4 regions of the Cupriavidus sp. UBA2010 genome follow, and region 3 is predicted to be linked to each of the others. Evidence: predicted binding sites of a transcription regulator. Region 3 holds the regulator's gene; each other region holds the start of a gene.
What was found. Region 3 encodes FNR, which switches genes on or off when oxygen is low (the NO sensors DNR and NnrR bind a similar motif). Its sites were predicted from a motif close to TTGATNNNNATCAA; they were not measured.
Positions count from the first base shown of each region.

Region 1: a site for FNR is predicted at 2,932-2,945, ahead of B2246_RS28405 (DASS family sodium-coupled anion symporter). Genes of this name have one in related genera too.
Region 2: a site for FNR is predicted at 3,957-3,970, ahead of B2246_RS00870 (cation-transporting P-type ATPase). Genes of this name have one in related genera too.
Region 4: a site for FNR is predicted at 4,214-4,227, ahead of B2246_RS12520 (universal stress protein). Genes of this name have one in related genera too.

Region 1 is NZ_DDCI01000036.1:247,170-255,160, forward strand. It holds gene B2246_RS28395 (transglycosylase domain-containing protein) at 1-87, opposite strand, end outside; gene B2246_RS28400 (Ldh family oxidoreductase) at 177-1,226, opposite strand; gene B2246_RS28405 (DASS family sodium-coupled anion symporter) at 1,288-2,811, opposite strand; gene B2246_RS28410 (tyrosine-protein phosphatase) at 3,147-3,911, shown strand; gene B2246_RS28415 (acetate/propionate family kinase) at 3,908-5,125, opposite strand; gene B2246_RS28420 (phosphate acetyltransferase) at 5,149-6,099, opposite strand; gene B2246_RS28425 (DUF3141 domain-containing protein) at 6,406-7,991, shown strand, end outside.
Region 2 is NZ_DDCI01000003.1:82,488-90,478, forward strand. It holds gene B2246_RS00865 (universal stress protein) at 71-958, opposite strand; gene B2246_RS00870 (cation-transporting P-type ATPase) at 989-3,727, opposite strand; tRNA gene B2246_RS00875 (tRNA-Val) at 4,344-4,418, opposite strand; gene dnaQ (DNA polymerase III subunit epsilon) at 4,543-5,268, opposite strand; gene rnhA (ribonuclease HI) at 5,291-5,728, opposite strand; gene B2246_RS00890 (class I SAM-dependent methyltransferase) at 5,747-6,541, opposite strand; gene gloB (hydroxyacylglutathione hydrolase) at 6,554-7,354, shown strand; gene B2246_RS00900 (transglycosylase SLT domain-containing protein) at 7,492-7,991, shown strand, end outside.
Region 3 is NZ_DDCI01000012.1:118,537-126,527, reverse strand. It holds gene rluB (23S rRNA pseudouridine(2605) synthase RluB) at 1-609, opposite strand, end outside; gene scpB (SMC-Scp complex subunit ScpB) at 638-1,546, opposite strand; gene B2246_RS07895 (sulfite exporter TauE/SafE family protein) at 2,098-2,865, opposite strand; gene fnr (fumarate/nitrate reduction transcriptional regulator Fnr) at 2,951-3,676, shown strand; gene B2246_RS07885 (hypothetical protein) at 3,760-4,005, opposite strand; gene B2246_RS07880 (membrane protein) at 4,002-4,238, opposite strand; gene ccoG (cytochrome c oxidase accessory protein CcoG) at 4,252-5,781, opposite strand; gene ccoP (cytochrome-c oxidase, cbb3-type subunit III) at 5,837-6,751, opposite strand; gene B2246_RS07865 (cbb3-type cytochrome oxidase subunit 3) at 6,748-6,915, opposite strand; gene ccoO (cytochrome-c oxidase, cbb3-type subunit II) at 6,920-7,585, opposite strand; gene ccoN (cytochrome-c oxidase, cbb3-type subunit I) at 7,603-7,991, opposite strand, start outside.
Region 4 is NZ_DDCI01000016.1:71,225-79,215, reverse strand. It holds gene B2246_RS12540 (response regulator) at 1-227, shown strand, start outside; gene B2246_RS12535 (universal stress protein) at 258-710, opposite strand; gene B2246_RS12530 (universal stress protein) at 909-1,757, shown strand; gene B2246_RS12525 (MBL fold metallo-hydrolase RNA specificity domain-containing protein) at 1,809-3,167, opposite strand; gene B2246_RS12520 (universal stress protein) at 3,308-4,132, opposite strand; gene B2246_RS12515 (helix-turn-helix domain-containing protein) at 4,533-5,306, shown strand; gene B2246_RS12510 (GlxA family transcriptional regulator) at 5,327-6,268, opposite strand; gene B2246_RS12505 (SDR family NAD(P)-dependent oxidoreductase) at 6,413-7,213, shown strand; gene B2246_RS12500 (FMN-binding negative transcriptional regulator) at 7,247-7,897, opposite strand.

The DNA of each region.
Region 1 (7,991 bases), on a different contig from region 3:
CATCACGATGACGAAGGCCAGCAGCAGGGCGCCACCGATGGTGGCGAGCAGAACGAATTTGACGAGGGCGGACCAGAGACGTTGCATGGCGCGTATTGTGCCATTGGCGGCTATCGCGTCTGGGAAATCTCTGATGCTCTCCTGTCTCCGGTCCGTGCGAAGCGTGCTTCAACGGCCTACGCCGCCGGCATATCCACCCCCAGATCCCCCGCCAACGCTGCCAGATGGCTCCAGATCTTCGGATTGATCTCCAGATGCGTTGCCGCGGCGGCGCGATGCATGGCCTCGTACTCGCCCGGATACTGCACCTGGTCGAAGCCCGGCGCAGGCGGCGTGTCGTGCAAGTAGCGCACGAAGGCCTCTACCTCGTCCCGTTCCCAGTTGATGCCGAGATCGAGCTCGGGATTCAGCAGCACCGCGAACAGGTTGTTCGTGGCCACGCCGCCGCGCGGGTTGTCCGGCTGGATCGTGCCACCGCCGGACAACACCCCAGCCAGCAGTTCCGCCACCACGCCGAGACCGTAGCCCTTGTGGGCGCCAAACGGCAGCAGCGATCCCGGTTGATCATCGAACATGACCCCCGCATCGGTAGTCGGGTTGCCTTCGGCGTCGATGATGCTGTTCTCCGGCGCGGGCTCGCCTTTCTCCGCCAGCACGCGTGCCTTGTTGATGGCGATGGCGCTGGTGGCGATATCGACGACCAGCGGCGGTCGCCCGTTCGGCATCGGCCCGGCAAAGCAAAGCGGATTAGTGGTGAGCCGTGGCACGCGGCCGCCGAAGGGCGCGACCACGGGCGGGCGGTTGATCACGTTGGTGAAGCTCAACAGCACGAAGCCCGCATGGGCCACCATCTCGCCATAGTGGCCCATACGGCCAAGGTGGTGTGATTTGCGCAGTGTCACGATGCAGTGACCATGCTGGCGCACACGTTCGATGGCACGCGTCATCACGGTCTTGCCGACGTGCTGGCCAAAGCCGCCGTTACCGTCGAACACCATCAGCATGTCGCGGTCGAGCACGCACGCGGCGCGGCCGGTGGGATTCACGTTGCCACTCTCGATGGCACGGCGGTAGTTCGGCAGGATCGACAGGCCGTGGCTGACGTAGCCGCTGCGATCGGCTTCCACCAGGTGCTCGGCCACGTCATCGGCGATATCGGCGGGCACACCCTGCGCCGCCAGGATACTGCGCGCGAACTGCCGCGCGCTGTCTAGGGTAATTTTCATCATCGTTGGGGGCGAAGGTTTGGGGGCGCTTGTGTCAGCGGCGAGATTGCATGTTTTCCGGTCAGATCCAGCCAAGCCAGCGCCAGTACGTCGACGCGAACAGCAGCATTAGCAGATACCCAATGATCGTGGTCGGGATGCCGATGCGTGCGAACTGTCGCCCGTTGAAGGTATCGGTCCCCAGGCAGACCATGTTCTGCGGCGCGTTGATGGGAAGGATGAAGCCGAAGCTGACCGTGAAGCCGAGCAGCATCGTCATGCCGACCTTGTTCATGTCACCGGGTATGGTTTGCAGTACCGAGATCAGGATCGGCAGCATCGCGGAGGTCAGCGCCGTGGCGCTGGCAAAGCCGAGGTGGATCAGGATCAGGAATGCCGCCAGCACGGCAAAGACCAGCAGCGTGCCGTGATTGGCCAGGCCGGAATGCGTGACGACGAACTTGCCGAGCCATTGACCGGCCTGCGTTGTCAACAGCGCGGTGCCCAGACTGATACCGACGCCGAACACGATCAGCGTGCCCCAGGGCGTACGTTGCTGCATCGTCTTCCAGTCCATCACGCCGATGCGCGGCAACATCAGGATTACCAGGCCGACGAACGTGATCGACGCCGTATCGAACTTGTGCAGCTTGCCCTCGGTGGCCCAGAACAGCAGCAGGCCGATGGCGACGGCAGCCAGGCGCTTCTGTGGGCCGGTCATCGGACCCAGCGCGGCCAGCTCACGCTGCACGGCTTCCTTGCCGCCCGCAATCGCGTCGGTTTCAGGCGGTAGCAGCCAGCGCACGAGGAAGTACAGCACGATCGACATCGCGATGGCCCAGGGGGCGCCGGCAATCAGCCATTGCAGCCAGGTCACGCGTTCGCCGAGCAGCTTGTCCATGAAGCCCGCGGTCAGCAGGTTCTGTGCGGCGGCGGTCTGGATACCGACGTTCCAGACGCTGGTGGCCTGGGCGACCATGATCATGATGCCGGCTGCGATGTTCGACTTCTTGTCGACGCCGAATGCGGCGATTACGCCCATCATGATCGGCACGGTACATGCGCTGCGCGCGGTGGCGCTCGGCACCACCAGGCTGAGCAGGATCGTGACGGCGATCGTGCCGATCAGGATGCGCCGGGTACTGGTGCCGATGGCCGACAAGGTGACCAGCGCGATGCGCCGGTCCAGTCCGGTCACGGTCATGGCCGCCGAGATGAACAGCGCGGCGGCGACGAGGGCCAGCGCGGTGTTCGAGAAGCCCGCCAGGGCCATGCCGAGTGCGCGCGACGTGCCGTATAGCGTGTTGGGGTCATTGACCATCGGCGAGAAGCCGATCAGGCCTGCCATCAGCGACGTGATCATGATGGCGCTGGTCTCGTAGGTCACCGCTTCGGTAATCCACACCACGACCGCGAATGCCAGGATGGCCAGCATGCGCTGACCGGCCACAGGCAGGTCGGCCGGCATCGGAATCAGGAGCACCGCGATCAGCACGATCACGGCGGCATATAGACCCCAGTGGATGTTGAGCTTGGGCGCGGCCGGGATGGCCGTCGCGGCGGTGGGGGCGCCGGGGGCGGCAGGAGGTACTTGTGATTCAGGCATCGTGGAATCCCCATGTTGGATCAGCCTGTCGGTCGCGTCGTATCGCAGGATCGCCGCGGCCGACATGGGCTCATTATGTGAAGCCAAGGCCGATGTGCCAAGGTGCCGATGACGGCGCAATTGCTGGATATCAACTCACTGCGATGTCAGGCTTCGATGCCGGCAATGGGGCCTTGTGCGGATCGAGTGAGTGTGATTGCGCGTGGATGGGCGTATGAGCGGCACGGAAGCATGAAGCCGTACGTGGCACCTGTCCTTCGATGCGGCGATCTGAAATAATTGAAGTCGATGTTGAACGTTTTTGGAAGGCGTGCATGACGGCACGCGGATGTGAAATGACCAACAATATGAATCACGACGCACGCCCTTCCTTGGGGCTGGAAACGATCCCCAATGCGCGTGACCTTGGCGGACTGGCCGGTTTGTCCGGCCGTCGCGTCAGGTCGGGCAAGCTCTATCGCAGCGCGAATCCCGCGCTGGCCTCGGCCGCCGATCTCGATCGCCTGCATTCGCTCGATCTGGATATCGTCGTCGATTTCCGGTCTCCGGGCGAGAAGTCGCCTGCCGAGGCCGCTTTCGGCGAGCGCTTTCACTGGCTCGCGGTGCCGGTGCTGGAGGGCAGCATGGCGATGGATGTGCTGGTGCCGCGCCTGCGTGCAAGCACGCCCACGCAGATGCGCGACTTCATGCTCGATGTGTACCGCGATTTTCCGGTGCGCTACCGCGAGGCGTTCGGCGCGTTCCTGCGCCATGCCGAGGCCGGCCGCACGCTGTTCTATCACTGCACCGCAGGCAAGGACCGCACAGGCTTTGCGTCGTTGCTGTTGCTATCGGCGCTTGGCGTGTCGCAGGACGAGATCGTCGCCAATTACCTCGAATCCAATCACTGGAATCGTCGCCTCAACGAAGATGTGCTGGCGCGCGTGGCCCCGATCGGGGTCGACGCGGACGTCATCACGCCGTTGCTCGAAGTGCGGCCCGAGTACCTGGAAGCATCGATGGATGCGATTGCGCAGGCCTACGGCAGTGTGGAGCAATTTCTTGCCGATGACCTGCGCATCGATGTGGGGCAACTACGCGGGCACTACCTCGAAGATTAGCCGCCGTTTAGCAGGATCTTCGCGGTCGAGAGAGCGATCATGCCTTCCTCGTCCGTCTGCAGCGCCAGCACCGGCACGCGGCTTGTGTCGCTGCTGATGCGTTGGCAGTTGTCGCCATTGGCCGCGGCATCCAGCGAGATGCCGAAGAGATCGGTGAGGTGCGCGCAGACGCGTGCGCGCACGTCCGGCGAGTTGGCGCCGATACCAGCCGTGAAGACCAGTCCATCCAGGCCACCCAGCGTGACGGCGAGCTTGCCGATTTCCTGTGCGGCGCGATAGGCGTAGAAGTCCACGGCCAGCTTCGCGCGCGGCGTATCGCTGGCCAGCAGCGCGCGCATGTCGCTGCTGACGCCGGAGATACCCTTCAGGCCCGATTGCCCATAGAGCATCGTCTGGATTGCGTCGGGCGTCATCCCTTGCGCCGCCAGCCACAGCACCGCACCGGGGTCGATCGTGCCGCAGCGCGTGCCCATCGGCATGCCGTCCAGCGCCGTGAGGCCCATGGTCGATTCCACGCTCTTGCCGCCGCGCATCGCGCACAGGCTCGCGCCGTTACCGAAGTGGGCAACGATCACGCGGCCCTCGGCCAGGTCGGGCGCCACCTGCTTGAGCCGGCGCGCGATATACGCGTAGGACAGCCCATGAAAGCCGAAACGCCGGATGCCCTGCTCGTAGTACTTGTAGGGCAGCGCCATCAACTGGGCCATCGGATCGTGCCCGGCGTGGAACGCGGTGTCGAAGCACGCTACCTGCAACAGGCCGGGCGCGGCGGCCCGCACCGCGCGGATCGCCGTCAGGTTGTGCGGCTGGTGCAGCGGCGCAAGTGGTACCAGCGCATCGAGCCTGGCGATCACGTTGTCGTCGATGCGCACGGCGTCGGCAAAGTCCATCCCGCCATGCACCACGCGATGGCCGATTGCTACCGGTGGCGTATCGCGCAGGCCTTCCTGCAGCCTGGCCTGGATCAGGCGGAACGCCGCATCGTGATCGGGCACCTGCTCCACGGGAAAGCGCTCGTCGGCGACGACGGTGCCATCGGCCAGGCGCCCCTCGATATGCGGCGCCACGCCGATACCTTCGATCTGGCCGTGCGCAAGCTGCGCGGGCAGGACTTCGACGTCCTCGTGGGCAGCCTCCGGCACGGAGAAGATGGAAATCTTGACGCTCGATGAGCCGGCGTTGACGACGAGGATGACAGGGTGAGCAGTGGTCACGCGGCGAATCTCCTTAAGTGGCTTCAGACCTTGACGGCTGCCTCGGTGGCAACACGGCGTGCATGGGCGATGAGCACGGCGATCGCGCAACTACCAATGCGCGCGCGCACGCTGTCGGCGCGGCTGGTCAGGATGATCGGCACGCGCGCGCCAAGTACGATGCCAGCCGCTTCCGCACCGGCCAGGAACGTGAGCTGCTTGGCGAGCATGTTGCCGGCTTCGAGGTCCGGCACGAGCAGGATATCGGGGTCGCCGGCCACTTCGGAGTGGATGCCCTTGGTTTCGGCCGCGGCCTTGCTGATGGCGTTGTCGAACGCCAGCGGGCCATCGAGCAGGCCGCCTTCGATCTGCCCGCGCAGGCTCATCATGCACAGCGCGGCGGCGTCGATCGTCGACGGGATCTTGTCCGTCACCGTTTCCACGGCCGAGAGAATCGCCACCTTGGGGCGCTCGACGCCGAGAATGCGCACGAGGTCGATCGCGTTGCGCACGATGTCGGCCTTCTCATTCAGCGTGGGGAAGATGTTGACCGCGGCGTCCGTGATGAACAGCGGCTTGTGATAGGTCGGCACGTCCATCGCGAAGACATGCGAAAGGCGCCGTTCCGTGCGCAAACCGCTGGTGCTGCGCGTCACGGCGTGCAGCAACTCATCGGTATGAAGGCTGCCCTTCATTAGCAGTTCGGCGCGGCCCGAGCGCACGGCTTCCACGGCGGCTTCGGCCGAAGCATGGCTGTGAGCTGTATCGATGATCGGCGTATCGCCGAGGGGCAGGCCGTGCTCCTCCGCCACTTGCCGGATGCGCCACTCCGGGCCAACCAGCAGTGGAGTAATCAGGCCAAGCCGTGCCGCTTCCAGTGCGCCATCGAGCGATGACTGGTCGCACGGATGCGCTACGGCGGTGGGGATGGGGGGCAGCCCCTCGCAACGCGCGAGCAGCTGGGCGTACTTGTCGGTGGACGATGTAATCGGCATAGGCAGCGTTCCCTGGAACCAAACGGTTTTGGAGGGCAGGCATCCTGGGGGCCACGGATGCTGCATTGCGCAAACGTCTTGCGGCAAAGTATATGCCAATGTTCCAACTGCTACGATGACACGCATATGTCATGGGTGGCCGATATGTTCGGAGTGGCGCTTCGGCCAATTGCCATGGCGCCGCGACACTGGTAGATTTTCGGTGTTGCATCGCAGCAAGCACACCGGCGCTGATCTATCGACCATCCGGACGACACGTCTTGCCGCGACACCCTGACTCCGCCTATCCAGACTGGGAGAAACGGAATGACCGCACGTCAACCGACCGCTGTCACATCGACAGCGGAGGCACCCTCACCGGCCGCGACCGCGCTCGCCGGGTTTCTTCCACCAGTTCCGCCTACCGCCATTGCGCATGCCGCATGGGAGTACGGCATCGATGCCTGGCAACGCTCGATCCTGTTCCTCGACATCCTTCGGCAGCGCGGCAATGAAACCGCGGAGCACGAGCGCGGTGGCATGCCGCCAGTGCTGGTGTTCGACTACGAGGTACTGATCGACGGCCGCGATTTGCCGACGCCGGTCAACTACGCGCTGGTTCGCATCGTGCCACCTGAAGGACAACCGACGGACCCGGCCAAGCGGCCGTTCGTGGTGATGGACCCCCGCGCGGGGCATGGTCCCGGCATCGGCGGGTTCAAGTCCGACAGCGAGATTGGCAACGCCCTGCGCGGTGGGCATCCGTGTTACTTCATCACGTTCTTCCGCGATCCTTGCCCGGGGCAGACGATCGAGGACGTCGCGCGTACCGAAGGCCTGTTCCTGCAGGCGGTCGCCGAGCGCCACCCCGATGCGCCCGGCAAGCCATTCGTCGTTGGCAACTGTCAGGCGGGCTGGGCGCTGTTGATGCTGGCGGCTGCCGCGCCGGAAGTCACCGGCCCGATCCTGCTGGCTGGCGCGCCCGTGGCGTACTGGTCTGGGGTGCGTGGCAAGAATCCGATGCGGTACTCGGGTGGCCTGCTTGGTGGCACCTGGCTGGCATCGCTGGCGGCGGATCTGGGCAATGGCCGCTTCGACGGCGCCTGGCTCGTACAGAACTTCGAGAAGCTCGATCCCGCGAACACGTTCTGGTCGAAGCTCTACAACGTTTATGCCAAGGCCGACACCGAGGGTCCGCGTTTCCTGGAGTTCGAGCGCTGGTGGGGCGGCCACTTCCTGATGAACCGGGAAGAGATCGACTGGATCGTGCAGAACCTGTTCGTCGGCAACCACCTCACAGCGGGCGAAGTGCGCAGCAACGACGGCAAGACGGTCATCGACCTGCGGAACGTGCGCTCGCCGGTGATCGTATTCGCCTCCTGGGGTGACAACATCACGCCGCCGCAGCAGGCGCTGAACTGGATTCCCGATCTCTACGCGAACGTTGACGAGATCGTCGCCAACGACCAGACCATCGTCTATTGCCTGCATCCTTCGATCGGCCACCTCGGCATCTTCGTGTCGGGTAGCGTGGCCAACAAGGAACACTCGGAACTCTTCTGCGCGCTGGACCTGATCGACGTGCTGCCGCCGGGCCTGTACGAAGCGAAGATCGAGGACATCGCGCCGGGCACGTCGCACAAGGATCTGATCGAAGGCCGCTACATGGTGCGCTTCGAACGACGCACGATCGACGACATCCTGTCGCTCGACGACGGCCGGGACGACGAACTGCCGTTCCAGGTGGTGCGCCGCGTGGCCGAGGTCAACCAGCATCTCTACGATACGTTTGCCTCGCCGTTCCTGCGCGCGATGTCGAACGAGTCGATGGCGGAGGTGATTCGGGCGGTGCATCCGACGCGGCTTGAACGATCGCTGGAAGGCGACACCAATCCGTGGATGCAATGGGTGAG
Region 2 (7,991 bases), on a different contig from region 3:
CGTGAGAACGTCGCGGACATCGATGTTGCTGACGCTACGTCTGGCCGGGTTGCCTTGTTCCCCGATACCTTCAACCCACCGAGCGCGGCCGGGGCACGACCATTGAGTCGCAGGGCAGGCAGTCGAGCAGTTTTGCGGCAGTGCTGCCCAGCAACGCGCCAGTCAGGGCATCGCGACCCTGCGCGCCCATCACCACCAGGTCGACATCGTGCTGGCGGACGTGCTGGGTCAGGTGCAATTCCAACCCACCACGCACGATCAGCGGTGTGACGCGCGTTCCTGCGGGCAAGGCGGTGGCGGCGATAAACGCGTCGTACTGCGCTCGCTCCTGCGCTTGCGCGGAGGCAGGCTGCGGTTGCGTGTCGGTCAGCCCCGCGAAAGGCGGCAGGTAGGCATGAAAAACCGTCAGTTCGCATCCCGGAAAAAGCTGCGCCGCCGTCAGCAGCGCATTGCGCGAGGCTTCGGAGAAGTCGGTGGCCACAACAATCCGGCGGTAGGGCGCGTGCGGGCGATTCCGCACTATCAGCAACGGCTGCGCGAGCGTGCGCGCCAGGCGCTCGACGCTAGAGCCGAGCAGGAACCGGCCAAGCAGCTCATACCGCGCAACGCCGGTGACCACCAGGCCGACGCCGGAAACGGTTGCCATGTTGCGGATCGTCTCCGAGATATCCCGGGACTTCATGATTCGCACCTCGGCACGTACGGGGAGTCCGGCCAGGTCACGATCGATCTGTCGGCGGGCGATATGCAGGGCATCGCCGTCACCGCCGGTATCGGCAGCCCAGGCCAGTGCCTGGTCCGGGTGCGCGGCGGGGTCGAGCACATGGGCCACGATCAGTTCGGCCTTCCATGCCTGGGCCAGTCCCGCTGCACGGTCCAGGGCGCGATCGCAGCGTGGGCTCAGGTCGGTGGCCAGCATCAGGCTTGCGGGCGGGGAGGTGGCGGGGAGAGTCGTCATGGGCATCTCGCTAATCGTTCAATGGCAGGTTCAATCGGCAGCCAGACGCTTACCAGCCGGTTTGCGTCGGATCAGGATCTTTTCGAGTTCGGCGACGCAGAACACCAGCAGGCCGGCGCCGATCACCTTGCACCACTCCAGCGCGGACAGGTCGGTGGAATCAAACACTGCCTGCATCAGTGGCAGGTGCGTGTAGGCTAGCTGCAGCGGCACGCAGGCGGCAATGGCCAGCAGCACATACGGGTTGCCGAACAGCCCCTCGCGGTTGAGCACGGTCTTCAGGATATGCCGACTGTTGAGCAAGTAGAACATCTCGGCGGCCACCACTGCGTTGACAGCCATCGTGCGCGCGGTTTCCAGGCTGGTGCCGTCGGATAGCTCCCACAGGAACAGACTGAGCGCCCCCGCCATCATCAGGATGGATACCATCGTTACGCGCCAGACAAAGAAGCCCGACAGCAGCGTTTCTCCAACCGGGCGCGGTGGCTTCGCCATGATGCCGGCCTCGGCGGGCTCGAAGGCGAGCGCCAGTCCCAGCGTGCTGGACGTGACCATGTTGATCCAGAGTACCTGGGCAGGGGTGACGGGCAATGGCAGGTCGAACAGGATCGCGGCGATCACGATCAGCGCCTCGCCGCCGTTCGTCGGCAACATGAAGAGGATGAACTTCTTCAGGTTGTCGTAGACCGCGCGACCCTCGCGCACCGCGTGGGCGATCGACGCGAAGTTGTCGTCGGCGAGCACCACGTCGGAAGCCTCCTTGGCCGCCTCGGTGCCCTTGAGCCCCATCGCGACGCCAACGTCGGCCCGCTTGAGCGCGGGCGCGTCGTTGACGCCGTCTCCGGTCATCGACACGACCTGGCCACCGTCCTGAAGCGCGCTGACCAGGCGCAGCTTGTGCTCTGGGCTGGCGCGCGCGAATACGTCCACTTCCATCGCCACCCGGCGCAGTGCGGCATCGTCCATCAATGCCACCTCGCTGCCGGTCAAGGCGGGCTTGCCGACGCCGATCGCCAGTTGCGCGCCGATCGCGCGTGCCGTTTCGACGTGGTCGCCGGTAATCATCTTGACCCGGATGCCAGCGTGGTGGCACTCGTTGACGGCACGGATGGCTTCCTCGCGCGGGGGATCGATGATGCCGACCAGCGCCAGCATCGTGTAGCCGGTTTCTACATCCGTGAACGCGAGCTTGTCGCCCGCGGGCGCCGCGCGCTTGCAGGCCAGGGCGAGCAGGCGAAGGCCCTGCGCTGCGGTGTCGGTCGCCATGCGGCGCCAGTAGTCCACGTCCAGCCGGTGCTCCCCATCGAGATTCCACTGCCGCGCGCACATGTCGAGGATGCGCTCGGGCGCACCCTTTACCAGGATCCACGGCGCATGATTGGCATCGTGGTGGTAGGTGGCCATGAAGCGGTGCTCGGATTCGAAGGGGATGGAATCGAGCCGATGCCAGCCGGATTCCGGATTCTGCTGCTCCACGCCCGCCTTGGCGCCAGCCACCAGCAATGCACCTTCGGTCGGGTCGCCCTCGACATGCCACATGCCGTCGTCATTGCGCATGTTGGCGTCGTTGCAGAGTACGCCGGCGCGCAAGGCCATGGCCAACGGCGCGCAACTCATGGGATCGACGACGTGCCCGTCGATGCTGAAGTCTCCCACCGGCGAATAACCGACGCCCCCGACATCGAATACATGGCCCGCGCAGACCATGCGCTGCACGGTCATCTCGTTGCGCGTCAGTGTGCCGGTCTTGTCGGAGCAGATCACTGTCACCGATCCCAGCGTCTCCACCGCCGGCAGGCGCCGCACGATGGCATGGCGCCGGGCCATGCGCTGCACGCCGAGCGCAAGCGTGACGGTCATGATCGCCGGTAGCCCTTCGGGGATGGCGGAGGCTGCCAGCGCCACGGCCATCATGAACATGTCTGCTGCGGAGTGGCCACGCCAGAGGATGCCAGCCACGAACACCACGGTGGAGAGCAACAGGATGGCTACCGCCAGACCGCGTCCGAAACGATCGATCTGCCGTACCAACGGTGTCGACAGGCTTTCGATGCTGCTGAGCATCTCATTGATCCTGCCCAGTTCCGTGGTGCTACCCGTTGCGACCACGATGCCGGTCGCCTGGCCGTAGACCACCAGCGTGCCGGAGTACGCCATGTCGAAGCGATCGCCCAGCGGCGCGTCTTCCGCTACGGGCGCGACATTCTTTTCCACGGGCAGCGATTCGCCGGTGAGCGCGGCCTCCTCGACCCGCAGTTCTTTGACCGAGGTCAGGCGCAGATCGGCGGGCACCCGGTCCCCCGAAGCCAGCGCGACCACATCGCCCGGCACGAGATCCGCAGCGGCGATTTCGTGCCGCTGGCCATCGCGAATCACGAATGCAAGCGGGGCGAGCATGGCGCGGATGGCATCGATGGCGGCTTCGGCCTTGCCTTCCTGGATGAACCCGATGACGGCATTGATCACGACCGCCACGAGCAGCACGGCCGCATCGACCCAGTGACCGAGAATCGCCGAGACGATCGACGAGCCGAGAATGATGTAGAGGAGGATGTTGTGGAACTGCAGCAGCAGCCGCATCAGCGGGCCGCGGCGCTTGGGTGGCGCGAGACGGTTGGGACCGTACTCGTCCAGTCGACGGGAGGCTTCGGCTGCGCTCAGACCGGCTGCGCTGGTCTGCAGGGCCTGCCCGACCTGTGTGTCGGTGAGCGTGTGCCAGATGGGTGGCGATTGGTTTTCGGTGTCGTGGCTGGCAGGAGGACCAGTCATGTGGAGTCGGGGCCTTTTTCTGCAACCGGGCGGGCCGGTTTCGCGTTTCGATCGGAGGCGCGCATCGCCTGGTCAAGCCGCAGGCATCTTCTGGGGAGCCTGCGACACGGCGACGGCCTGACGGAGAAAGGGCGTATCAGATACTAGCTTGCTTCGATCACGCCCCGATGACAACACCTTGGAAGGCACTGCACATCTCTATTTCAACATCGCTTGGCGCTTGAGGGGGATGATCTCCATCAAAGTGATTAAGACACTCCTTGGCAAGTTGGGGCAGAGCAGTGCCACCGTTCAGCGGGGCATTCGGAGCTGTCAATCCGCCAGGGGCGCGCGACACCTGCAGGCTTGGCGCGAGTCGGTGAGCCTCATCCGGGATGATCAAGCGGCAGCGTCGCAAGGTATGTACTTGCCGAAACGACAAGAATCACCAGCCATGATCGGCTGGTCGAGAGGGCGGGTAGGGCGTCGACGTTGTCGATAGGCGTTCGATGGGCCCAGTGTCGTGATCCGTGAAGGACGGCGAATACCGTCGGTCATCGACAGACAACAAAAAACCCGGAAAGCTCGTCAGCGATCCGGGTTCACGGCAACGTTAGGCGTTGCAAGCCACAAATTTTGGTGGGTGGTACAGGGATTGAACCTGTGACCCCTGCCGTGTGAAGGCAGTGCTCTACCGCTGAGCTAACCACCCATGCTGCTTCGTCATCGTTGCTGCTGATGTCGTGCAGTGGAGAAACGAGATTATGCCGATGGGCCGGTATCTTGTAAAGCCCTTTTTCGAATTTTCTTCGAAATCCCTCGGGAGGCGCCGGGCCCTACTGAGTGGCGGCTTCGGCAGGGGAGGCATCCTGCCAGACCGTCTTGCCGCCACTTGCCTTGTCGAGTTCCTTGAGCACACCCATGTGCGCCGAGATTTCTTCCTCGGAGGCCAATAGCACGGGCAGCGTCATGGCGGACAGGTCGGCGGTGCTACGCGTCTCGCCATCCGTGGCGGCGCCGTCGAGCATGTCGATGACCAGTGAGTTCTGGCCGCGCGTCATCGCCAGGTAGACCTCGGCGAGCAGTTCGGCATCGAGCAGTGCGCCGTGCAGCGTGCGATGGGAGTTGCTGACGCCCAGTCGGTCGCACAGCGCATCCAGCGAGTTGCGCTTGCCCGGGAACATCTGGCGGGCTTCACGCAGCGTATCGATCACGCTGCTGGCGTGCTGGCGGAACGGCGGCAGGTCCAGGCGCTGGAATTCCATATCCAGGAAGCCAAGGTCGAAGGGCGCGTTGTGGATGATCAGTTCGGCGTCCTGCACGAAGTCACGGACCTCGTTGACGATCTCGGCGAACTTGGGTTTGTCGGCCAGGAAATCGAGCGTGATCCCGTGCACGGCGATGGCATCCTCATGGATGTCGCGCTCTGGATTAACGTAGAAGTGGAGGTGGCGGCCTGTCAGGCGGCGATTCACCAGTTCCACACAGCCGATTTCGATCAGGCGGTCGCCTGTTGCGTGATTGAGGCCGGTGGTTTCGGTATCGAGGACGATTTGTCGCATGGGCAGGATTGTAAACGACGGCTCAGGTATTGATCGATGCCACCCCCCGATTGGCCAGCGCATCCGCGCGCTCGTTGCCGGGGTGCCCGTTGTGACCACGCACCCAGTGCCACGTGATCTGATGAGGTTTCTGGGCTTCATCCAGTACCTGCCAGAGGTCGGCGTTCTTGACCGGCTTCTTGTCCGCTGTCTTCCAGCCGCGCGCCTTCCAGCCGTGAATCCACTCGCTGATGCCTTTCTGCACGTACTGCGAGTCCGTATAGATATTGACGATGCATGGGCGCTTGAGCGCGCGCAGCGCCTCGATGACCGCCATCAGCTCCATGCGGTTGTTGGTGGTGGGGCTTTCGCCGCCGAACAGTTCTTTCTCGTGGCCGCCGGCGACGAGCACGGCGCCCCAGCCGCCGGGGCCGGGATTGCCCTTGCAGGCTCCGTCGGAGTAAATCGTGACTTCTTGCATGGATATAAGGTGATGGTCCTAGCTGTCTTGGCCGGGGGTCTTGCCGTGCGTGCCCGTGGGCGTGGCAACCGGAGCCGCTACTGGCTTCAGCGCCGACTTGGGTGTTTTCCAGGCCGGGCCCACCAGGCGGATATTCTTGACGCGCTTGACCGCCGAGATCATATAGACCGCGCCGAAGATCGGCCACCAGCGGTCGCCGGCCTTCTCCATGAATGCCGCGCGCTGCAGCCAGCGTTCCGTGCGATAGGGCGGGCAGTAGCAGCCGAAGCGGCCCCGGATGATCTCGAACCCGAGCAGCTTGAGCCAGTCCTTGATTCGCACGAACCCGATGGTTTGGGCGTCACTTGGCAGGAAGGGCATGGCGCCAAGGCGGTTCAGGCCCTGCCGCGCGCCCCACAGGCTCATCGGGTTGAAGCATGTCACCACCACGCGCCCTTCGGGCATCAGCACGCGCGAGACTTCGCGCAGCACTTCGTGCGGGTCTTCCGAGAATTCGAGGACGTGCGGTAGCGTGACGAGGTCGATGCTCTGCGTGTCGAAGGGCAGTTCGTCGAACCGGCACAGCAGTTGCCGCGCATCGGGATGGGTCTCCCTTGGCCCGTGCGGGCCCGCGCGGCCGTCCAGCGCCAGCGCCGAGAACGGCATCCGGTTCTCGCGCAACGTGTCGATGGCGGGCAGGCCGAACTGCACCGCGTGATAGCCAAAAATGTCCGCTACCGTCCGGTCATACTGCTGGCCTTCCCACTCGAGCACGTACTGCCCGGGTGGCGAGGCTAGCCATTCTTCCCAATCTATAATCGGTCGGTTGGACATAGAGGAGCACGCATGTTGAAAGTGGAGCCGATTCCCGCCTTTCAGGACAACTATATCTGGGCAATCCACGACGGGCATAGCGCGGCCGTGGTGGACCCAGGCGAGGCCGCACCGGTCGAGCAGTTTCTGGCGCAACGCGGGCTGGCACTGGGCGCTATTGTAATCACCCATCACCATGGGGATCACCAGGGTGGTGTATCAGACCTCCTCGCGCGTCATCCGAGTGGGCCGAACGGCGAGCCACTGCCGGTGATCGGCCCGCAGGGCGAGCGAATCGCCCACCGGACGCAGGCCGTGCGCGAAGGCGACACGGTCACGCTGCGTCATCCGGCAGTGACGTTCCGGGTACTGGATGTACCCGGCCACACCGCGGGCCATGTGGCCTATGTCGGCGACCTGCCCGGCGCCGGCCCCGTGGTGTTTTGTGGCGACACGCTGTTCGCCAGCGGCTGCGGGCGCTTGTTCGAAGGCACGCCGGCCCAGATGCTGGCATCGCTGGACAAGCTCGCGGCACTGCCCGGCGACACGCGCGTCTACTGCGCCCATGAGTACACGCGCAGCAACGTCCGCTTTGCCCGGGCCGTCGAGCCGGCCAACCCGGATCTGGCGGCGTGGGCGGCGCGGGTGGATACCCTGCGCGAGGCCGGCACGCCTACGGTGCCAACGACCGTGGCGCACGAGCGCGCGGTCAATCCGTTCTTGCGGTCCCGCGAGTCCGCCGTCCGCCAGGCTGTGCGGGCGCAGGGCGGTGACGTGAGCGATGACGCGGCGGCTTTTGGTGCGCTGCGCGGCTGGAAGGACGGCTTTCGTTAACGCGGATGGGACAATCCGGTTGCGGGCTGGGCGAGGACAATTGACTCAAATTGCATCATGGGGAAAATCTCATTGACGCGAGGGGGGCTTTTCCATAGCATCAGGCCAACTTTTTGGCGTCACTTTCAGAGAACTTAATGCGATTTGGTCGATTTCTGGCGGTAGTTGCGTGTGCCACGCTGCTTGCAGCCTGCGCCAGCACACCCACACCGCCCGCCGGCGAATTGTCCGGCACGCCGACCGCCCTGGAATCCGGTCCGAAGAAGGACCCGCTCAATACCCTCAACAGCACCGGCCGCGCCGGCACGTTATCCCGTTCTACCGTCGTGAATGTCGACCAGTCCAGCGTGGACTGGCTGCGCGGGCCGTCCAGCGATATCTGGGACCGCATCCGCAAGGGTTTCGCGATGCCTGACCTGGAAGGCACGCTGGTCGATGATCGCACGCAGTGGTACGCGGCCCGCCCTGACTATATGGAACGGATGGTGGGCCGGTCGAGCCGCTACCTCTACCACATCGTCGAGGAACTCGAGCGGCGCAAGATGCCGACCGAGCTGGCCCTGCTGCCGTTCGTGGAGAGCGCATTCAATCCCCAGGCGGAATCCACGGCCAAGGCCGCCGGCATGTGGCAGTTCAT
Region 3 (7,991 bases):
AATCACGAAGCGGAACAGATCCTCGCCACCGGCAGCAGGCTTCGCGCCGCCCTTGCCGGCTTGCCGACCGGGCTTGTCGCCCTGGCGCTGCTCGACACGCTGGTCGCCCCTGTCAGCACCCGGCTTGCCACCAGGCTGTTGACCCTTGCGCTGACCGCCCTTGTTACGGCGACCCGGCTGTTGCGAGGCTGGCTTGTTGTCGCCATCTACCAGCGCAGCCTTGCGTTGCGGCTGCTGACGGCGCTTGCGAGCCCCTTGCGCGGACTGATCCGATCGCGGCTGCGCGTCGCCACCTGCCTCCTCGGCACCGGCAACTGCTTGCGTATCGGCGGCCGGCGCCGGCTTGCGACGCCCGCGGCCACGCGCGGGGGCAGCGGCCGGCGAAGCATCGCCGCCTTCGCCAGACGACGAGGGCTCGGCATCGTCGCGCCCCGTTTCCCGGCCATCGCGGTCCTGCGCCGACTGGCGACGGGAAGCCACTAGATTGCGCAGGCCGCGGCGCAGCCCCTTGCGGCGGGGCGCGCCTTCGGCGCCGTTACCCTCGGGGGCAGCGCCGGTGTCGCCCGGCACGTCCGGCTGGCGGACGTCTTGCTCAGCGGAATCAGACAAAGTATTCACTATCGATGTTGCATGTTGTTCAGTTGGACACGCGCTCGTCGTCGTCCTCGGTCGCCAGCGGCATATCACCGTCGGGGGCCGGAACTGCGGCGTCTTCCTGCGAGGAAGACTCTGTGTCCACATGGAATCCGTTGGCCAGAGCCACCGGCGCGTCATCGTCTTGCCCATCACCCTCGGGCAACTGCGCGACGCTGTCGTTCTGTTCGTTTTCATTGCCGGCGGCATCGCTCGCGCCACCGGACAGATCTTCGGATTGCGGCTCGACCGACAACTGCTCAACTGCCGGCTCACCCGTCTCAGCCACTTCTACGGTGGCCTCCGAAAAGGCCTCCTCGTCACCAGCAGGCGGATTCGCCGTCGCGACCGCTTCGAAATCGATGGCCTGCTGATCCAGCAGAGCCGCCTGAGCCTGGGCCTGGGCATCCTCGAGCGGCGGCAACTCATCCAGCGAGCGCAGACCAAGATCATCCAGGAATGCCTTGGTCGTTGCATACAACGCGGGGCGACCAGGCACGTCCCGGTGACCGATGACTTCGATCCAGTCCCGGTCCTCAAGCTTCTTGACCACCTCCGTGCTGACCGTTACGCCCCGGATCTCTTCGATGTCACCGCGCGTCACCGGCTGGCGATACGCGATGATCGCTAGCGTTTCCATCACGGCACGCGAGTACTTCGGCGGCTTCTCCGGGTTGAGCCGATCAAGAAACTCGCGCATCTCGGGGCGGCTCTGGAACCGCCAGCCGCTGGCCAGGGCCACGAGCTCCACCCCGCGCTGCTGCCAGTCGTTGCGCAGCTCTTCGAGCAGAACCCGGATGGTGTCGGCACCGACGTCGTCGGCGAACAACCGTCGCAGATCACCAACGCGCAATGGCTCCTGCGCACAGATCAGCGCGGTCTCGAGGACGATCTTCGCCTCTTGGGTATTCATGTGATTGTGTGCAGCCTGTCTTTGCACCTGCTTCTGGACGAATCCTGAAGCACTGGAGATTGCAGATACAGCGAGGCCTGAGCCACCGCCATCTCATCGCGCAGCCAACTCGCAGCTTTTCGCAGCGGAGCCGTGCACCTCATTTTCTTTGCATCGAATTGCCGGGTCGTTCCGGCAGGAGATCGTCCGGGGCTGACAGACTACGCCAGTCAACGGACCTCTTGCGTCGCACCCTCTCCCTTTTGGGGTGGACATTCACCTGGACAATCAGATCGCCAAGGCGGCAAGAAACAATCGATATCGGCCCAGGCAACTTCGCCTGGCACCAGCGCCACCTCTCCACACAGCCCCATCGGACTTTGGAACCAGATCTTGTGAACCGGATGAACTGTGGGGACGATCCCGGCAAGCCAGACCTGCCCAGACCCCCTGGGCACACATCCCAGATCGGGAATGCAGCCCCGGCGACGCCACGAGCGCATCGGAGCGCGATACCGTGGTTTTCGCGATTGTATGGCATTCCAGCCCCGCCCTGCAACCAGCAAAAAAGTCTAGAACACGACGCAGAAGCCGTGATTGGCCAGCGTATCGGGCAGCCAGACGGCGCGTGCGACACCCAGCGCCCCAAAACCGATCACAACAAGCGCGGCGCCCACTCGAACGCCGGGGCGGCGCGACAGTTGCCGCAGGTAGCCCGACAAACCCGAGATCACCAGCAGGTTGGGCAGCGTCCCAATGCCAAAGGCCGCCATGACAAGTGCCCCAGATGGCGCATTTCCAGCCAACAAGGCCAGCGCAAGTGCGCCATACACCATACCACAGGGCACCAGCCCCCAGGCCAACCCCATCCCATAGCGCCGCATGATGGGCGCGTGCCGACGCAAGCGAAGCGGCATCTGCATGCCCAGCGACGCGACGCCCCGGACGACATACGAGGCAGCCCGCGCCGCCAGCCGTTCGAGCCATGCTGCACGCATGACGCGGCCCCGCAACAACCACACCCCGGTCAGAACCAGTAACAGGCTGCCCGCGCCATAGAGCCAGCGCTGCACTGGAAGGTAGTCCTGCTTCCAGACTGTCGCACCCACCGCTCCCATCAGCGCCCCAAGCAGCACATAGGTCGTGAGACGCCCGGCGTGCATGACCAGCAGTTCCAGCCACCAGTGAAATCGCGAGCGATGCACGAGGCTAACGACCGCAACAGCCCCCCCGGATTGCCGTTGCTCGACGGCAATGGCAATTCCTCCGCACATGGCGGCGCAATGCACGCCACCAAGCAACGCAAGTGTAAAGACACTGAAAAGCACACCAAATGGCAACTGTTCCTCGCTTCTGCGTCACATCACGCTGTAAAATGCCTGCATCGCGCCTCCATCGCAAGCGCATTCATGCGAGCACCATCAATTGCTTACCTCCATTCCCGTCACCGAGATGTCTCCGCGTTGCTCCACTTGCGCCATGGGCCAGCTTTGCCTTCCCGTGGGCATGTCGCAACAGGACCTCGCAAAGATGGACACGCTCGTACAGGAACGCGTTCGTGTTCACAAGGGCGAAACGCTCTATCGCATGGGCGAACCACTTACCGCAGTCTATGCGATCCGCTTTGGCACATTGAAGACCCACGTGACCATGGAGGACGGACGCACGCAAATCACCGGCTTCCATTTGCCCGGTGAGGTCGTCGGGCTCGACGGCCTCAGCGAGATGCAGCATGCGTCCGACGCCACCGCGCTCGAGGACACAGAGGTCTGCGTCGTGCGATTCGATGACCTGCAATCGCTGTCCGGCACGTTGCCTTCTCTCCAGCAGCAGTTCCTGAGGCTGATGAGCAAGGAAATCTCGCAAGACCAGATCATGCTGATCACTCTTGGCTCGATGCGTGCCGAAGAGCGCCTGGCAGCATTTCTCGTCAACATGTCGGAGCGCCTGTCGATGCGCGGCTACTCGTCGAGCGAGTTCGTGCTGCGGATGAGCCGCGAAGAAATCGGCAGCTACCTTGGCCTCAAGCTCGAAACCGTGAGTCGGCTCTTCTCGCGATTCGCCGAAGCCGGCCTGATCCAGATTCGCCAACGACACGTGAAACTCGTGGACATGGAAGGCATCAGGCAGGTCTATAGCCGAAACTGCTAACGGGCATCGTGGCCAGGAAAACGGCCGCATCGGGAGCTGATCTCCCGGTGCGGCCGTTTTGCTTTCTGCCAGCACTCGAGCCATTACTCGAGTTCGTCGGTCTCCTCGAGCTTGGTTGGCATGGTGTATAGCGTCAGTCCGCTGGACAACGCGCAAAACAACCACGCCACCAGGAAGCCAATCGTGTAGACCGCCTCACGAGACGCTTCCACCTGGTGCCCGAAGAACGTGAGATCGCCCGGATCAACGACCGAAAACACGGTGGCGGTGGCCGCTCCGCCCATCAGAAACGCCGGCCAAAGTACCCACATCAGCCAGCGGAGTCTCATGGGCGCCTCGCAGCCGGCGACGCTACATGCTCCGCCCCCGTTTTCTCCACGACCAGGCCATGACGCTCCACGCCGGAAACCGGCAAATCCGGATGCGTGTTGGCAAGCCAGATGGTCACGCCGCAGCCAATAATTGCGAGCAACGGACCGCTCATCAAAAGCCACGGCCACGGTTCCCTGTACCAGGGCTTGGACTGTTGGGATGTCATTGCGCTCTCCTTGTTTGCTGCCATTTCACCCTCAGCATCACAGATTGCGGGGAACAATGAAACTCGTGGATTGCCTGATATGCGCGTCTCGGCCGTCCTCGCCCTCCGCCGTCACGGTTACGTTGATCTTGTGCGTGCCTTCCTTGGCATCGTCGATCGGCACGCGAATGCGAATCGGCAACAACCGGTTGGACGTTGGCTGCATGGCCTCGGCGGACTTGTCATACTCGACCGTCAGTCCAGTCAGATCGTCGCCCTCAGCCTGCACGCGAATCCGCATCGGCGCTTCCGTGGTGTTGATCACCTGGAGCCGATAGACGTTCTCGATCCAGCGGCCCTCCACTTCCCGGCCCAGCGCGCCGCGATCCCGAATGATGTCGACCTTGATCGGCGACCGCATTGCCAGCGATGCGACGAAGCCCGCCGCCAGAACCAGCCAGATCAGCGTATAGATGATCGTGCGTGGTCGCAGCAGCCGTTTGCGCGCGTCGGATGTCGTCAGGGACTTGCGCATGGCGTTTTCCGACGTGTATCGGATCAGGCCGCGCGGGTACTCCATCTTGTCCATGACGAGATTGCACGCGTCGATACAGGCGCCACAACCGATGCACTCGTACTGGAGGCCATCACGAATATCGATACCGGTCGGACACACCTGCACGCAGATACTGCAATTCACGCAATCGCCAATACCAGCCGCATGGCGATCGGTCTTGCGGGAACGGCTACCACGCGGCTCCCCACGACCCACGTCATAGGTCACGACATAGGTATCGCGGTCGACCATCACGCTCTGGAAACGCGCATAGGGGCACATGTACTTGCACACCTGCTCGCGCATGAATCCGGCGTTGCCCCAGGTCGCAAATGCGTAGAACAGCATCCAGAAGCTCTGCCAGGGTCCTAGCGTGAAATGCAGGACCTCGCTACCAAGTTCCCGAATCGGTGCGAAATACCCGATAAACGTGAAGCCCGTCCACAGTGCGATCAGCACCCAGAGCACATGCTTGGTCGCCTTGATTCGCAGCTTGCGCAGGCTCCAGGGATCGCCGTCGAGTCGGATCCGCGCGATGCGATCCCCTTCGACATGTCGCTCGATCCACATGAATATCTCTGTGTAGACCGTCTGAGGACAGGCATAGCCGCAGAACAGGCGTCCCGCGATGGCGGTGAACAGAAATAGCGATAGCGCAGAAATGACCAGCAGCACAGCGAGATAGATCACATCCTGCGGCCACAGCACGAGACCGAAGATGTAGAACTTGCGCGCGCCGAGATCGAACAGCACGGCCTGGCGATCATTCCACTGCAGCCAGGGCGTTCCGTAGTAAATCAACTGCGTCAGGATGACCAGCCACACGCGCCAGCTCGAAAACGCGCCAGAAGTCGAGCGCGGATAGATCTTGCGGCGGACCTCGTACAGCGCTTCCTCGGTGGTCTCGGCCCCCTTGGGGGGCGGCGCGGGACGCCAAGTGTTGCCGTTACGATCGCTCGCCGACTGGCTTGCAGACGGATCGTTCGAGGCGTGATCGTCCGAGTGATCGGGGGCGTTAAGGGGCGCGCTCATCGTGTTGCCCTCACGCCCCGGTGGGCGGCACGCCGCCCGGCCCCGGGGCAGTTAGTCATTTTGCAGCGCCTCCCGTATTTGAGAGACCCCACACATATGCGGTCAGCATGCGGATGCGCTCAGGCGTCAGAATCTCCTCGTGCGCCGGCATATGACCGTTGTGTCCCTTCAGGATCGCGTCGACGATCGTCGCTTCCGAGCTGCCGTACAACCACGTGTTGTCGGTCAGGTTCGGCGCGCCGAGTGCCTGGTTGCCCTTGCCGTTGGCGCCATGGCAGGCCGCGCAGGTCGACTTGAACGTGCTTTCGCCACGCGATGCGCGAATCGGATCTGACGACAGACCAGACAGCGAACGCACGTACTGGGCAGTATCGCCGGCCTGCTTCGCATCGATCGTGCTGGCAAACGATGGCATCACGCCATTGCGGCCCTTGGTGATCGTCTGCTGGATCGTCTCCGGCTCGCCACCGTAGAGCCAATCGTTGTCGGTCAGGTTGGGGAAGCCTCGGCTGCCACGCGCATCCGAACCGTGGCACTGCGCGCAGTAGTTCAGGAACAACCGCTGGCCGATCTCGCGTGCGTCAGGATCCGCCGCCACCTGCTTGATATCCATGCTCAGATACTTGGCGTAGATCTGGTGCTGCGTTTTCTCGGCGGCCTCGCGGTGAGCGGCAAGCTCGCCCTGCGTCGAGAACTTGAGCATACCGGCGTACGATCCCAGGCCCGGATACAGCGCCAGGTAACCAAGACCGAAGATGCAGGCCAGCAGGAACATCCACATCCACCAACGTGGCAGCGGGTTGTTCAGTTCGCGCAGGTCACCATCCCAGACATGACCGGTGTCATCAGTGGTGCTGACACCTTTCGGCATCTTGCGTTGGGAAAACAGCAGCCAGACACACCAGACGATCCCGATGAGCGCGATGGCCGCGATGTAATAACTCCAGAAATCGGAAATGAAATCGCTCATGGCTGTGGGTTCCGGCTTGTAGTTGTGGTTTCGTCAGGCAGGGCAAACGGCAACATCGCCGATTCCTGATTGGCGGCCTGGCGGCCGCCCGACCATGCCCACCAGCAGATGCCAATGAACGTCAGCATCGACACGACGGTTGCAATTGCGGTCACGATCGCCATGGCATCACTCCTTCGCCGGCGCCGGAGCCGCCGCCGAGTCAACGCGCACGTTGCGGCGATTCAGGCCCAGCCCCTGCAGATACGCCACCAGCGCATCTTCTTCCGTCTTGCCTGCCAGCTCTTCAGGCGCACGAGCAATCTCTTCGTCCTTGTACGGCACACCCAGACGCTTCAGCGCGTGCATGCGTGCCTGGATGTCGTTGGTGGGCAACTGCGTCTTTTCCAGCCACGGGTACGAAGGCATCACCGACTCGGGAACCACATCACGCGGATTGCGCAGGTGGATCCGCTGCCAGTCGTCCGAGTAACGGCCGCCAACACGCGCGAGATCTGGACCGGTACGCTTCGAGCCCCACAGGAACGGGTGGTCATACACCGACTCGCCCGCCGTGGAGAAATGGCCATAACGCTCAGTCTCCGCCTGCAGGGTACGCACCTGCTGCGAGTGGCAACCAACGCAACCCTCGCGGATGTAGATGTCGCGCCCCATCAGGCGCAGCGGCGAGTACGGTGTGATGCCCGGATCGGGCTCGGTCGTCGAGTGCTGGAAGAACAGCGGCACGATCTGCACCAGGCCAGCGATGCTGACCACGATGATGGTTGCAATGATCAGCCAGCCGACGTTCTTCTCCAGCGTTTCGTGGGAAAAGAATCCTTGTTTTTGAGACATCGTTCGGTCCTCGGCGATCAGTGGGCGGAAGCCGGCAGGTTGGCCGGAATCGGAGCGTCAACCGCAGGCTTGCCAATGATGGTACGTGCCACGTTGTAAGCCATGAGGATCATGCCGCTCAGGAAGCACAGGCCACCCAGCAGACGGATCAGATAGAACGGATACTTTGCCTTGACCGCTTCGACGAACGCATAGGTCAGCGTGCCATCAGGCTGCGTGGCGCGCCACATCAGGCCTTCCATCACACCGGCGATCCACATCGAGGCGATATAGAGCACGACGCCGATCGTCGCAATCCAGAAGTGCCACTCGATCAGGCGCGTGCTGTACATCTCCTTCTCTCCGAACAGGCGCGGAATCAGGTAGTAAAGCGAGCCGATCGAGATCATCGCGACCCAGCCCAGGG
Region 4 (7,991 bases), on a different contig from region 3:
AGCCCGATGCGCCGCACGAAGGCCTGTCGGATCGTGAACTCGAGGTATTCCGGCGCATCGTCGATGGCGAGTCGCTGACGCAGATCGCCGCCGCGCTGTGCGTCAGCGCCAAGACGGTCAGCACCTACAAGATGCGCCTGATGGAAAAGCTCCAGCTTCGCAGCGACGCCGCACTGGTCCGCTATGCGATCGAGGCGAGGCTGTTCGGCGACGAAGACAAGCTATAACGTCGTGGCCCCCGGCCACAGCCCCGTCGTTCAGGCCGACTCGCCGCGAATCAGCAGCACCGGCTTGCTGGTCTTGGCCACCACACCTTCAGAGACGCTACCCATGATCATGCGGCGCACACCGCGTCGGCCGCGTGTACCCATCACGATCACATCGGCTGGCCAGCGGTCGGCATAGCCGACGATCGCGCCAGCGATGTCACCCGGCACCGCTGACTTCTCTGCCAGTTCGGTCTGAAACCGCACGCCAGCGTCCTGGAGACGGTGAGCGGCGGCTGCAAGGGCCTTCCTGCCAAAGTCCGTCAGTCCATTCAGGATGTCCTGCGGATTGACGAAACCTGCCTCAAGGAACACTTCGCCCTCGTCCACTACGAACAGGACCTTCACCTCCGCGCCCAGGCCCTTGGCCAGCCCGGCTGCCTGCGCAATGGCCAGGTCGGAAGACGGGCTGCCATCCACGGCAACCAGGATGCGTTCATACATATCGGTCTCCTCAGTCCGGGCCACGTGCCCTCACTGACCCAGCATAGGACGTGCCAAGGCTCCATGGTTGATGTATCGCAAGATGACCCGAGTCCACCGAATCAGGCGCTCTTGATCTGTCGCAACCATACGCGGCACATCACGCATACATTTGAGACCCAAATGGCGCCGAAGCGCCTTGCTTTTTCAGGAGACCATATGGACATCTCGGCGATCATGGTCCACGTCGATGCCTCGCAATCAGTGGAGGCCCGGCTCTGTCATGCCGTGGCGCTGGCCGGATCGTTCAACGCCACGCTGATCGGCCTGCTTTCGCTGAGCGCGGACGAGCCAGCGTGGGTCTATCGCACCGCGGACGGCCGCCGCGAGCGCCAGGCATACGCGCCGGATCTTGGCGCCGCATGTGAAGCCGCCCGGGAAGCCTTCGACATCGCCACCGAAGCCGCGACGTTTGCCGTCGACTGGCGCGTCGGCGAGGGCGCGCCCACCGACGCCATCCAGTGCGAAGGCCGGCTGGCCGACCTGCTGATCGTCGGCCAGCCCGACCGACTGAACGCCGACAGCGACGTAGCCCGGCACTTCGTCGAGACGGCCATTCTTTCGAGTGGCCGCCCGGTGCTGGTCATTCCTCAAGGGCCGCTGCCGGACGCTTCCACCTTCCCCTATGGCTCGATCGTGGTGGCCTGGAACGGCACCCGCGAATCCGCGCGCGCGCTGCATGACGCGCTGCCGTTGCTCAAGCGCGCCACCCAGGTCGACGTGGTGTCCTGCATTCCTCCGTACGCGCGCCGCAAGGCCGAACTCTCCCCGCCCGCCTACGCGGCAAACTGGCTGGCTCGGCATGGCGTGCACGCGAGCATGGTCGAGATGGTGCTGGAACGATCGGCCGATATCGGCGAGTCACTGCTTGCCATCGCCGGCCAGCGCCGCGCCGACCTGCTGGTTTGTGGCGCGTATGGCCGGGGGCTGCTGCGCGAGGAATTGCTGGGTGGCGTGACGGACACCGTGCTTCGTCACGCCACGATTCCCACCCTCTTTTCCTACTAGCCGCGCCGGCACGCCTTGCTCGGTCGCCCGGTCGAACGCTTAGTCGAACGCTTAGTCGAGCGTATAGATACCCCGGTACTCGGGCATCGTGACATCCCAATGCAGCGAATGCTCGATGCGCTGGCGCAGCGCATCGGCGGCACTGGGCTCGCCGTGCACGATGAACGTCTGCCGTGGCGGCGTCCCGATGGCACTCATCCAGTCCATCAGCCCATCCGCATCGGCATGTGCCGAGAAATGGCGAATCTGTTCGACTGAAGCACGCAGTTCGACTTCGCGCCCGTGCATCCGCAACGTGCGCTGGCCGGACGCCAGCGTCGCACCCCGCGTTCCGGCCGCCTGGAACCCCACCAGCAGGAAAGTGCTGCGTGGGTCCTGCCCGAACGATTCGAGGTGATGCACCACGCGCCCGCCCGTCAGCATTCCGCTACCAGCCAGGATGATCTTCGGCTGATCCACCCGGTTGATGCGGATCGACTCCTCCATGCTTCGGGTTGGAATCGCCACCGAACAGGCAGCCGCGCACGTTTCGGGGTCGATCCGCAGTTCGTCCGAGTGCTCGGAGAGAATCCGCGTGGCTTCGATGGCCATCGGGCTGTTCAGGTAGATGGGCACATCGGGAAAGCGCCGTCGCTGGCGCAGCCGGTAGAGGCAATACAGCAGCAACTGGGCACGCCCAACCGCAAAGACGGGAATGATCACGCTGCCGCCCCGGGCAACGGTCTTGCGAATGATATCGGCCAGCAGCTCGATGGGATCGCCTTCCGGATGCAGGCGGTCACCGTAAGTCGATTCCACTATAAGGTAATCCGCCGCGGTGGGTGGCTCCGGCGGCCGCATCAGCATGTCATCTTGCGGGCCGAGGTCGCCGGAGAACAGGATGCGCCGGCCCTTGGCATGGATCGTCACGCTGGACGAGCCAAGAATATGGCCCGCGCGATGAAACTCCGCTTCCACACCGCGTGCGATTGTCACCCGCTTGCTATAAGGCGCGGGCTTCAGATGCTCCAGCGCATGCATGGCATCCGCCACGGTATAGAGCGGCAGCGCCGGTTGATGACGCGAATACCCCTTGCGATTGGCATAGTTGGCGTCTTCTTCCGCCAGATGGGCGCTGTCCGGCAGCAGCAGGCCGCAAAGCTCCGCGGTTCCCGTCGTGCAGTGCACGCGCCCCTTGTAACCGCGCTTCACCAACAAGGGCAGATAGCCGCTGTGGTCGATATGCGCGTGTGTCAGCACCACGGCATCGAGACTGCCCGGGCTGATCGGAAAGCGATCCCAGTTACGCAGCCGCAGGGCCTTGTAGCCCTGAAACAGTCCGCAGTCGATCAGAACCCGCGCTTCTCCGGTGTCTAGCAGAAAGCGCGAACCGGTCACGGTGTCCGTTGCCCCAAGGAACTGGATGTGCATGGTCTGTGATGTTGGTGTTGGTGTTGGTGTTGGTGTTGGTGTTGGTGTTGGTGTGGGCGGCGTCAGCAGCGGTGTTGTCAGTATTGCCGTAGCCGTTCACTGGCTTTGAAACGATGGCAGAACAGCACGTATCACGCGCTTCAATGCGACATCAGCAGTGGCACCGGTGCGTTGCGCAGCAGCGTGCGCGTGGTTCCGCCCATGACGAGTTCGCCGAGCCGTGAGTGGCCGTAGCCGCCGCTCACCAGCAGATCGGCTGCCTCGTTGCGCGTCACGCGCATCAGGCTGTCGGCTGGCGATGCGCCCTCGTCGATACGCAGCGAAGCGCTGACGCCGTGATCGGCCAGCCAGCGCACGGCCTCGGCCGCGCCATGCTCGTTCGGCCCCGCGCCGCTGAGCACCACCTGCAGGATCACACGCGATGCCAAAGCCAGTAGCGGCAACGCATCCCTCATGGCGCGCGCAGCTTCGCGCCGGCCGTCCCAGGCCACCACGACGGTGCCGCCCGGCACCAGGCTGACGTCGGGGGGTATTACCAGAATCGGGCGGCCAGAGTTCAACAGCACATACTCGGCGGAAGTGGCCATCAGCGCCGGCGTATCGTGCGCCAGCGACGGTGGCGCCGGCAAAATCAGATCGCTGCTGACACCGCGCGAGGTCAACGCCCAGCCCGCCTCCTGCTCGACCACCACGTGTGAAATCTCGATGCCCCGCCCACGTCGCGCCACTGCCGCATCGAGCGCGGCGGCATCGGCCTGTTTCAGGTTGCGCAGCATGTCGGCGCGCATCTGCTGATAACGCGCGGTCTCCTCACCGGCGCTCCGGAATGGATCCAGCAAGGTGCCAGTAGCGGTCAGTCCGATGACGCGGGCGGTGAACAGCGACGCCAACGTCAGCGCGGCATCCAGACGCGCATCGCGCGCCGGATCAGCGGCAAGATCGACGAGAATGGTCTTGAAATCCATGGGGGCTCCAGGCAAGGGGGCGATCGGGCGGCAAGAATGGATACCGTCTTGTGCACTTTAATCGTCAAAGGTGCTCCGCGCTTGCCTCAAGTCAAATACATGACAGCCGGGAAACCAAACATTGTCGGTAGAAGCCGCGGCAATCAACCTCCTGAAGGAGGAGTCAGTCGAAGGCGAGCTACCTTGCCTCGGCTATCGGGAGCACCTGTGCTGCACGTAGGTAATGTCCGGCCCGTCAGGTTAACCTGACAAGCGCACTCCAGACCCTGACACAGGTATCAGCCGACGCTGATTTCAGCCTTTCCGATCACAAGGCATACTTCCGCGCAGATGGGGAGTTATTCAGATCAAAGAACCTTGATTTGGCGGTGAACGCCTGACGACCCCAGGGGAGAGCATCATGTATGAAGTGGTAGAGGGGTCGAGCGTCGAAGCAGGAATGGATGGGGAATGCACCGGACATGCGCACGCGCCGGGCACGGCGCGGCATTTCCAGGCGCGCTGCATGGATTGCGGCCTGCGCCGCCTCTGCATCGCATCGTCTCTCGAACCGGAGGAGCTTCCGCAACTGGAAGCCGTGGTCAGCCACTGGCGCATGGTGCATCGTGGCGAATACCTGTACCGCTCCGGCGACAAGTTCCAGAACCTCTACACCGTCCGCTCGGGATCGCTGAAGACCGTGGCCTCCCACGCCGGCGGCCATGAGCACGTGACCGGTTTCTTCCTGCCGGGAGAAACGGTCGGCCTTGGCGCGATTGGCGAAGGCGAGTATGACTGCGACGCGATCGCGCTCGAAGACAGTGCAGTCTGCGTGCTGCCGTTCTCACCGCTCGAAGGACTGTGCCGCGACGTCAAGAGCGTGCAACAACATTTCCATCGGATGCTGAGCCGCGAGATCCTGCGCGAGTCCAAGCAGATGATCCTGCTGTCGGGCATGACTTCGGAACAGCGTGTCGCGGCATTCCTGATCAACGTGTCGTGCCGCCTGCAGGAACGCGGCTATGCTTCGCGCGACTTCACGCTGCGCATGACCCGCGAGGAAATCGGCAGCTACCTCGGCATCAAGCTCGAAACGGTTAGCCGCACGTTCTCCCGGTTCCAGCGCGAAGGCCTGATCCGCGTGGATGGCAAGCGCATCGAACTGTTCGATATCGAGGCGCTCGCGGCCATCTGAGCCGCTGACACCGGCGCCCGCTACTCACGGGCCTCCCGCCGCACCGCCTGCGGCGGCACGCCGAACCCCCGCAGGAATGCCTCGCGCATATGGCGCCGGTCTCGAAAGCCGGCTTCCCGCGCCACGACTTCCAGCGGGTGGCGACTCTGTTCGATCATGAGTCGCGCCGCTTCCAATCTCAGATTCTCGATCGCCTTGGCCGGCGACTGCCCGGTCTCCGCGGTGAATACGCGGCTGAACTGGCGTGGGCTCAGATGCACCGTCTCCGCCAGTTCCTCCACCGTCAGTGCCTGGCTCAGATTCTTGCGCGCGTAATCCAGCGCATTCTGGATACGGTCGGATTTCGGCGCCATATCCAGTAGCTCCGAGTGCTGCGACTGTCCGCCCGAGCGCCGCTGGTGCATCACCAGCTTGTGGGCGACCGACCGCGCGATATCCGCGCCCAGATCCTTCTCGACCATCGCAAGCGCCAGATCCAGGCCGGCCGTCATGCCCGCCGACGTCCAGATCGCGCCATCGACGATGTAGATGCGATCGTCCTCCACCTTGATGTCCGGATGGAGCCGTTGCATGTCGCGCGCGAAGGCCCAGTGCGTGGTCGCGCGTCGGCCATCGAGCAGACCGGCTTCCGCCAGGATGAACGCCCCCGTGCAGATCGACGCCGTCCGGCGCGCACGCGGCACCGCCTTGCTCACGAACGCCAGTACCGGTGCGGGTGTTGGCTGCGCGACTGGGTCGCCAACGCCGGCCAGCACCCAGGTATCCACCGCCACGCGCGTGCTTGCCGCGTGCGTCTCTACCGTCATCCCCAGCGAAGAGACTACCGGCCCACCGTCGATCGAGAAATTCCTGATGCGGTAAAAGGGCTCGCCGGCCACAAGATTCGCGTACTCGAAGACGCTCTGCGTCGCCAGCGCCATCACCTGAAAACCGTCCGTCAGCAGGAAGCCGATGTTGTGCATGATTGGCCTCGTTGGAGCCATGTCCTAAAACATGACCATAATCGTCATTTCTGCCATGGTCAAGCCGCTTTACGATGCAATGGATGGATTCGACGCATCCCGATTTTCGGATCCCCATCGCAACGACATCGCAAGGAGAACACCATGACGCAAACCCATCTCGGCACGGCCCTGATTACCGGCGCATCCTCGGGCATCGGCGCCATCTACGCGGACCGCCTGGCACGCCGCGGCTATGACCTGATCCTCGTCGCCCGCAATCGCGACAAGCTCGATGCCCTGGCGCGGCGCATCACTGACGAGACGCAGCGCGTGGTCGAAGTCTTCCCGGCCGATCTCAACGACCGCCAATCGCTCGCGCGGGTGGAGGAAAAGCTGCGGCAGGACGCCAGCATCACGCTGCTGGTCAACAACGCAGGCGTCGGCACGCACACGCCGCTGCTCGACAGCGATGTCGATGCCATGAACCGGATGATCGACCTCAACGTCACCGCGCTGACGCGCCTGACCTATGCCGCCGTGCCGGGATTCGTCGCGCGCGGCCGTGGCGCGATCATCAACATTTCGTCGATCGTCGGCATCGCGCCCGAAATCCTGAACGGGGTGTATGGCGGCAGCAAGGCGTTCGTGCTGGCATTCAGCCAGTCGCTGCATCACGAACTCGCGGCCAAGGGGCTGCGCGTGCAGGCGGTACTGCCGGGGGCGACCGCCACGGACTTCTGGGAAACCGGTGGCCTGCCGATCGAACATCTCGACAAGGCGATCGTCATGCCGGCCGAAGCGATGGTCGATGCAGCACTGGTAGGCTTCGACCGCGGCGAGCTGGTGACGATTCCACCGCTGCACGCGATCGAGCAATGGAATGCATATGAAGGCGCGCGCCAGGCGATGGCGGGCCAGCTATCGACCAACACTCCGGCGCCCCGGTACGCGACGGGACGCTGAGAGGCGGAAGGTAAAGGGTGGGAGGCCCGGGAATTACTGGGTCTCGCCCCGCTCCTTGGCATCTGCGCGGGCCAGCATCGCTTCGCCGAGCATCGTGCTGCCCTGCTCGGCCAGCGCCGTGCCGGCGCCACGGATGTCGCGCACTTCCTTGTTCTGGCTCAGCTTCAACTTGCCTTCCAGGCGCGTGATCTCAATTTCGATGCCGACAATCGCCTTGAGCATCGTGTCGACAAAATCCGACGGGGCGTCGGACATCTTCCACGGCCTGGGTTGCGTGGCTTCGTGCGTGCGAGTCAGATGGGCTACCACACCGCGCACGAAGCGCTCATCGTCGCGAATCGTGATGCGACCGTGCGCGTGCACGACCATGTAGTTCCACGTGGGCACCTGCTTATGGGCCTCGTGCTTGCTCGGATACCAGTTCGGCGAGATATACGCATCAGCGGCACGGAAAATCACCAGTACCTCATCACCGTTCGCCACGTCCTGCCAGACCGGGTTGGCGCGGGCAACGTGAGCCTTCAGCATCCCATTCGGCCCTTGCGAGGGCTCGAGATGGAAGGGAATGTGGTTCGCATCCAGACCGTTCCTGCCATGCGTGACCAGCGTGCCAAACGGATACGCGGTCATCAACGCATGGAGAGCCTCGGGGCGCGATTCTTCGAAATGGGCAGGGACGTACATGAGCGTGCGGGGCGTGGGTGTGTTGGGTTCGGAATGCAAGCATTGTCATCGGAAACTGGAGCCGAGTGTAGCCGCAGTTTGCGGTTATCGCCCA